Regions from separate parts of the Comamonas sp. C24C genome, predicted to be linked through region 2. Evidence: riboswitches for the same ligand, from Rfam matches in the RefSeq annotation. Region 2 holds a riboswitch; each other region holds the start of a gene.
What was found. Region 2 has a riboswitch for glycine ahead of gcvT (glycine cleavage system aminomethyltransferase GcvT). Riboswitches for the same ligand answer to the same signal wherever they lie in the genome.
Positions count from the first base shown of each region.

Region 1: linked by a shared signal. The riboswitch ahead of ACLBXN_RS02525 (D-amino acid dehydrogenase) and the one ahead of gcvT (glycine cleavage system aminomethyltransferase GcvT) in region 2 are both predicted to bind glycine.
Region 3: linked by a shared signal. The riboswitch ahead of ACLBXN_RS17670 (trimeric intracellular cation channel family protein) and the one ahead of gcvT (glycine cleavage system aminomethyltransferase GcvT) in region 2 are both predicted to bind glycine.

Region 1 covers NZ_JBKFBC010000001.1:561,433-563,690, forward strand. The annotation lists gene ACLBXN_RS02520 (amino acid permease) at 1-66, opposite strand, end outside; gene ACLBXN_RS02525 (D-amino acid dehydrogenase) at 167-1,435, opposite strand; glycine riboswitch at 1,607-1,706, opposite strand; gene ACLBXN_RS02530 (amino acid permease) at 2,238-2,258, shown strand, end outside.
Region 2 covers NZ_JBKFBC010000004.1:200,142-202,399, forward strand. The annotation lists gene ACLBXN_RS09760 (energy transducer TonB) at 1-504, shown strand, start outside; glycine riboswitch at 593-701, shown strand; glycine riboswitch at 721-846, shown strand; gene gcvT (glycine cleavage system aminomethyltransferase GcvT) at 911-2,047, shown strand; gene gcvH (glycine cleavage system protein GcvH) at 2,170-2,258, shown strand, end outside.
Region 3 covers NZ_JBKFBC010000010.1:13,507-15,764, forward strand. The annotation lists gene mnmC (FAD-dependent 5-carboxymethylaminomethyl-2-thiouridine(34) oxidoreductase MnmC) at 1-163, opposite strand, end outside; gene ACLBXN_RS17670 (trimeric intracellular cation channel family protein) at 326-991, opposite strand; glycine riboswitch at 1,044-1,163, opposite strand; glycine riboswitch at 1,177-1,269, opposite strand; gene ACLBXN_RS17675 (oxidative damage protection protein) at 1,471-1,746, opposite strand; gene ACLBXN_RS17680 (sulfate ABC transporter substrate-binding protein) at 1,890-2,258, shown strand, end outside.

The sequences.
Region 1 (2,258 bases), on a different contig from region 2:
GCCGCGCTCCAGCTCCCCTGTCTGCTGCAGCGACTCCCCGGCTGCGCTTGGATGATTTCGACTCATGTTGTATGTCTCCGTTTTGCCATTCACACGGCAACAGCTGTCCCTCACGGGGCGCTGCGGCTGCCGTGTCTGGCTTGTTGATGAGGTCTTCAGGTCGTGGTCAGGCGCTGGCGGTGCTCAGCGTGGCCGGTCGGGGCTGCCTGCTGGCACTGCCCATGGACTGCAGCACGAGGTCGCCGACCATGTCGGCGGTGACGGCCGACAAGGTCCAGCCCAGATGGCCGTGGCCGGTGTTGTAGAACACGCAGGGCTTGTTGCCGGGGCCCACGCGCGGCAGCATGTCCGGCATCATGGGGCGCAGGCCCGCCCAGGGCACGACGCTGCGCGTGCTGACGCCCGGGAAGCACTGCTGAACCCATTCGATGAGCGGGCGGATGCGGTCGGCGCGGATGTCCTTGTTGTAGCCGTTGAACTCCGCCGTGCCGGCCACGCGGAAGCGATCCTCGCCCAGGCGGCTGGTGACCAGCTTGGTCTCGTCGTCCAGCAGACTCACGACGGGAGCTGCGGCGCGGCTGGCTTGGTCCGGCAGATTGACCGTGATGGAATAGCCCTTGACGGGGTAGATGTTGACGCTGTCGCCGAGCTGGGCGGCCAGCGCGCGGCTGGCCGTGCCCGCGCAAACCACCATGGCGTCGAAAGTCGAGGTCTCGGTTTCCAGACCCTGGCGCACAGTCACGCTGGCCTGTTTGCCGTTGCTGTTCACCGACACGATTTCCTGGCCGTAGCGGCATTGCACGCCCAGTCGCTCGCAGGCGGCGGCCAGGCCGCTGGTGAACTTGTGGATGTCGCCGGTGGAGTCGCTCTCGGTGAAGTAGCCGCCATAGAAGGTTCCGGACAGGGTCGGCTCGATGGCCTTCATTTCATCGGGCGTGACGGCGCGGCGCTCCAGCCCGCCCAGGGCGAGCAGTTGCGAGACCTTTCCCGCATGTTCGAAGCCGGCGCGGTCGCGGTAGATATGCAGGATGCCTTTTTGCTTCAGATCGAAGTCAATGCCTTCGGCTGCCGCCCATTCGAACAGGTGCTCGCGTGCCGCAATCGCCAGCCTGGCGGTCTCTACCGTGTTCTTCTGGTAGTGGGGGATGGCAGCGAGAAACTGGCAGAACCAGGAAATCTTGTGCCAGCCGGGCTTGGGGTTGAGTAGCAGCGGAGCATCGCTCTTGAGCATCCACTTGAGGCCTTTGACGATGGTGGACCAGTGGGTCCAGACCTCGGCATTCGAGGCCGAGAGCTGGCCGCCATTGGCGAACGAGGTCTCCATGGCGGCATAGCGCTGCTTCTCGAACAGGGTGACGGAAAATCCGCGGCGTGCGAGGGCGTAGGCGGTGGTCACGCCCGTGATGCCACCGCCGATGACGGCGATTGTCTTCATGATTCAGATTCCAGAAACGTCAAGGGTGGAGCCCGTGCGCAACATGCGCAGCGGACGCCCCCTCTGTTCTGGACCTGAGAGATTCACGAGGCAGCGCCCTGGGCCGCTGCTCGCTTGCTCCTTCGGTATGCCCGGCGGACGATGACGTCCGGACATTCTTCAGAGTGTGTGAAAGCGATGCCGATCCTTTGGCCTGAGAGTTTCCGGGGCGGTTGCTCCTTCGGCGCTGCATGCGCCAAGTTTGCGCTGCAGTCTCTCTCGGCATCACCGGGCTGAGAGCCTGTGGCGAATGTAGGAAGAATGGCGGCGCCTGGATATACGGGTTTTCTAGAGTTCTGCGCCGGGGCAGGCCGTGCTCCGCTTCTTTTATTTGATAGCGGCTAGCGCTTGTTATTTAAAGACTTCCTTGTGTTTTCATAAGGAAAGTGAAGATATTCATACGCAAGAAGCTTCCGAATTCATAGCATCAGACGCTGTCAAGTGCCGCTGAGCAGCCCCAGAGTCAACCCCTGCATTGACAGGACGGCTCATGGCCTGCGGTGGATTTGGGCAAAATATCGTCTTTGCCTGTCAATGGGCCCGGCGATATCACCGCTTTGCCATTGAAGCGCCCGACCGGGGTGGCTGCCGATTCAGGATGCAACTGGCCTATCCGCCATGGCGTTCTGCTGTCATGGCTTCGTTCCTTTGTCCTTGTTGCCCGCGACCGTCATGGTCGCCTTTTTGCGTTGCCTGTCGCAGCGCCTGCGGGATGGTTGGGTGTTTTGTCCGGATGGGCGCAAACCATTACAACAAGACATTTATGTCCCAACCCAACTCAAGC
Region 2 (2,258 bases):
CACCTCTTTGATGGCAGCCGACTCAAACCGGATCCGGCGGCCGACGCACCGGCTATCGTTTCTGCGCAGCCCGAGCTGTCGCCGGCTCCGGTTGCCCCCCTGGATGCGCAGTCCAAGCCGCCACGGAGCACGGAGTGGCCTGCCTGGATCAAGGCAGATTGCACGCCCCCTGCCCAGCTCGACCAGCAACCCCGGCCACGCCGCCACACCACGCCGCACGTCAGTCACCACTGGTTCCCGAACGGGCTGGAGACCACGGTGGTCTTCCGCCTGGAAGTCACGGCTCAAGGTCAGCTCGGCCGTGTGGCCTACCAGCCCGCCGATACCGATCCCCGCATCGTGAAGTCCATACTGCGCTCGCTCGAACGCTGGCAGTTCAAGCCCGCCATGCGCCAGGGTCAGCCCGTGACGGCCTGCTTCGAGCAGCGCTACCAACTGGTGTTTCCGAGTGCGCAGGAGATCTATCCCGAGCCCAAGCCGGCCTTGAACACCGCTCCGCAGTGAGGACGCAAGCACGGAGCGGATGATGCATGCTCGAAAACCCCAAAATCCATCCGATTCGGTGAAACAAGCCCCTTGCCCACCGCTAGAATCGCCAACGTCAGGAGAGAGTGCCCGCAGCTGAAGCTGCCTTGCACCGCCGAAGGCGCAGACCCCCACCCGGAGTCAAAACGCTCAGGCAAAAGGACTGACAAGCGCTGCCAGGTGTGCAAACCTGCAGCGTCCCTTGCTGGAGAGAGATGCAGGCCGTCATTTCATATGCGCGCCGGCATCCACCGAAGGAGCAAGCTGCCCGATGCAATGCGGGCAGTGAATCTCTCAGGTAAAGCGGACAGCAGGGCAAGCCCGCCACGCATGGCCCAGCGATGCATGGCCACTCATTTTGGTTTGACCACCGGAGCGCTTGCCTGTGACTGCTGCTGACACCTCTTCCGATCTGCGTTCCACACCGCTGTTTGCCCTGCACCAGAAACTGGGTGCCCGCATGGTGCCCTTTGCCGGCTATTCCATGCCCGTGCAATACCCTCAAGGCCTGATGGCCGAGCACCTGCACACCCGCAAGGCCGCCGGCCTGTTCGATGTCTCGCACATGGGCCAGCTGCTTTTGCGCGGCCCCGACGCCGCCGCCGCGCTCGAATCGCTGATGCCCGTCGATGTCATGGACCTGGGCCTGCACAAACAGCGTTACGGCCTGCTGCTCGATGAGCAAGGCGGCATTCTGGACGACCTGATGTTCGTCAACCGTGGCGAAGATCTGTTCCTCATCGTCAACGGCGCCTGCAAAGAGGCCGATATCGCCCATATCCAGAGCCGCATCGCCAGCCGCTGCGAGGTCATTCCTCTGCCCGAGCGCGCCCTGCTGGCCCTGCAAGGCCCGCAGGCCGCCACAGCCCTCGCGCGCCTGATTTCCGGTGTGACAGCTCTGGTCTTCATGACCGGCAACCACTTCGACTGGCAAGGCCATGCGCTCTACATCACGCGCAGCGGATATACGGGCGAGGACGGCTTTGAAATCTCCCTGCCCGGCGAAGCGGCAACAGCTTTTGCCGAGGCTTTGCTGGCCCTGCCCGAGGTGGCACCCATCGGTCTGGGCGCGCGCAACTCGCTGCGCCTTGAAGCCGGACTTTGCCTGTATGGCAACGACATCGACACCAGCACCACGCCCGTCGAAGCCGCACTGAACTGGGCCATGCAGAAGGTGCGCCGCAGCGGCGGAGAGCGCGAGGGCGGCTTTCCCGGTGCAGCCATCGTGCTGGAGCAATTGCAGAACCCGCAATCGCTGCGCCGCAAGCGCGTGGGCCTGATTGCGCTGGAGCGCATTCCCGTGCGCGAGCCCGCCGTGCTGGAGAACATGGACGGGCAGCATATCGGCCACATCACCAGCGGCCTGCTCAGCCCAACGCTCAACCAGCCCGTGGCGCTGGCCTATGTCGAGCCCGACTACGCCGCCATCGATACGGAAATCTTCGCCATGGTGCGCGGCAAGCCCGTGCCCATGAAGGTGGTCGCCACGCCCTTCGTTCCCACCCGCTATCACCGCGGCTAGGTCTGCCGCCGCGGATGAGACGGGCCAGTTTGCCGAACAGCGGCCAGAACACCGCTAAAGTGCGAGCTGGACCTTTCTCAAACAACACCCGATTCCCCTGAATCCCCCATCTGGAGCTTTTCATGAGCATCAAGTATTCCAAAGAACACGAGTGGATCAACGCCGCTGACACCAATGCCGCCATCGTCGGCATCACCGTACACGCACAGGA
Region 3 (2,258 bases), on a different contig from region 2:
CCAAGCCGAAGCCGGTTTCCAGAATGCGCCACTGAGCCGCATCAGCCCAGGCAGCAGGCAGACCGCAGCCGCCGAGAAAGACCTGTCGGGCCTGGTCAAGGCCGCCCAGCTCGCTGTGATAGCGGTCGCCAAATCGGGTGTTGTAGGGGGTGCCATCTGGCATCCATGTGATCGGTTCAGACATGGAAAGTGAAACTACATGGGTAATGCAGGCGCAGTCTAGTTCAGAGCAGCCAAGCAAGGGCCGCCCCGCAGCGATGGCTGCGTCCCCCTCCTGCGTAGCAAGAGAGGGGGAAGGCGTGCAGCGCCACAGGGGGAGTCTGGATCACTCCCAGCGCTGCTGGTAAGAGAAAACCGGCAGGCGCCACTTGAAACGAATGGCGGCCAGACGGAAGGCCAGACCGCCTCCAAAACAGACAAGGGTGCTGATATTGGAGCTTACCTCCAGATAGCGCAGGCCCAGGAACATCAGGCATACGGACAGCGACACGCTGGCATACAGCTCGCGGCGGAACACCACGGGGACCTGGTTGCAGAGCACGTCACGCAAAATGCCGCCGCTGATACCGGTAATCATGCCGGCCATGATGACGACGATGGTCGGGTAGCCCAGCTCCAGTGCCGTATTGCAGCCGATCAGTGAAAAGGCGATCAGGCCCATGGCATCCAGCAGCAGAAACACCTGCTTGAGGCGGTGCATATGGCGCGCGATCACTGTGGTCAGCAGGCCGAAGCTGATGACCAGATACACATATTCGGGGTGCTGGGTCCAGCCTATGGGGTAATGGCCCAGCACCATGTCGCGGATGGTGCCACCGCCCAGCGCGGTGACGAAGGCGATGACCACGACGCCAAAGATGTCCATATTGCGCCGGCCTGCAGCAAGGGCGCCGGACATGGCTTCGGCGGTAATGGCCACCAGATAGATGACCAGCATGACGGTGAAGTTGGAGGCCTGGAACGAGTCCAGCAAAGAGATGGAGGGAAGCATGAAGGCACTTGAAAATAGACCAGCCACTCGCATCAGCGGGAGTGTCCGGCTTGCCTCTCCCGCTGTCCTTTTACCTGAGAGTTGCACATGGGCGCCTTCGCGGTGCGCATGCTTGCCCCTTCGGTGAGCCCTGCAGACTTGTGGTCGCGGGCTGCTCTCCAGTTGGCTATATCCGGGTCCTGTCAGACCCACCTGCGGTACTTATTGCCTGAGCGATTATGGGAGTTTGCGCCTTCGGCGGGAACCGTTGACAGGTTCCGCTCTCCCGCGGGATGGGCGCGATTCTAGCTAGTTCCAGCGACCGTATTCGGGTTAATACCTGTATCAATCGGGTTTGAGTAGTCTTTGCGACTGCCGGCCTCGGGCACCCCTGGGCTGCCTGGGCGTGCCCTCGGTCTCACCGGTTGGCTGTTCGACAGCCCGCAAGAAAAAAGCCCCGAGGCCTGGGCCAGGGGGCTTGGTGTCCAGATCGACCGAAATTACTCGGCGCTGGGAGGCACGTAGCCTGCTGCGGCATCTGCGCCGCCGCCAAAGAAATGGTTTTCCATCTGGCGGGCCAGGTATTGGCGGGCACGGGCATCGGCCAGGTTCAGGCGGTTTTCATTGATCAGCATGGTCTGGTGCTTGAGCCAGTCGGCCCAGGCCTGCTTGCTCACGCTTTCATAGATGCGCTTGCCCAGTTCGCCGGGAGCAGGAGGGAAATCCAGGCCTTCAGCGTCTTGACCAAGCTTGATGCAGTGAACGGTACGTGCCATGTGTAGGGTCCTTTTGGTTGATCTCAGATGTTTGGGTAATAACAAACTGAAATCTTAGTAGTTTGAGTTTTAAGAATGCGGCTCAAGAATGCGCAGCAACGGGGCAGAAGCCCGTTATCCATTCACTCCAAGAACACAGTCCAATGAAAAATCGTCGCAACTTTATCAAGTTTCCTCTGGCTGCCGGTCTGATTGCTGGCTTGACCCTCTCGGCTCTGCCCACATTGCCCGCTTTTGCGCAGACTGGTGTGCAACTGCTCAACGTCTCCTACGACCCGACACGTGAGCTCTATGTGAACTACAACCAGGCGTTCGCCAAGCACTGGAAGGCCACGCAGAACCAGGATGTGACCATCAAGCAGTCGCATGGCGGCTCGGGCAAGCAGGCGCGCTCCATCATCGACGGCATCGAGGCCGATGTGGCCACGCTGGCACTGGCCGGCGATATCGACGCCCTGGTCAAGAACGGCAATGTCAAGGCCGACTGGCAAAAGCGCCTGCCGCACAACAGC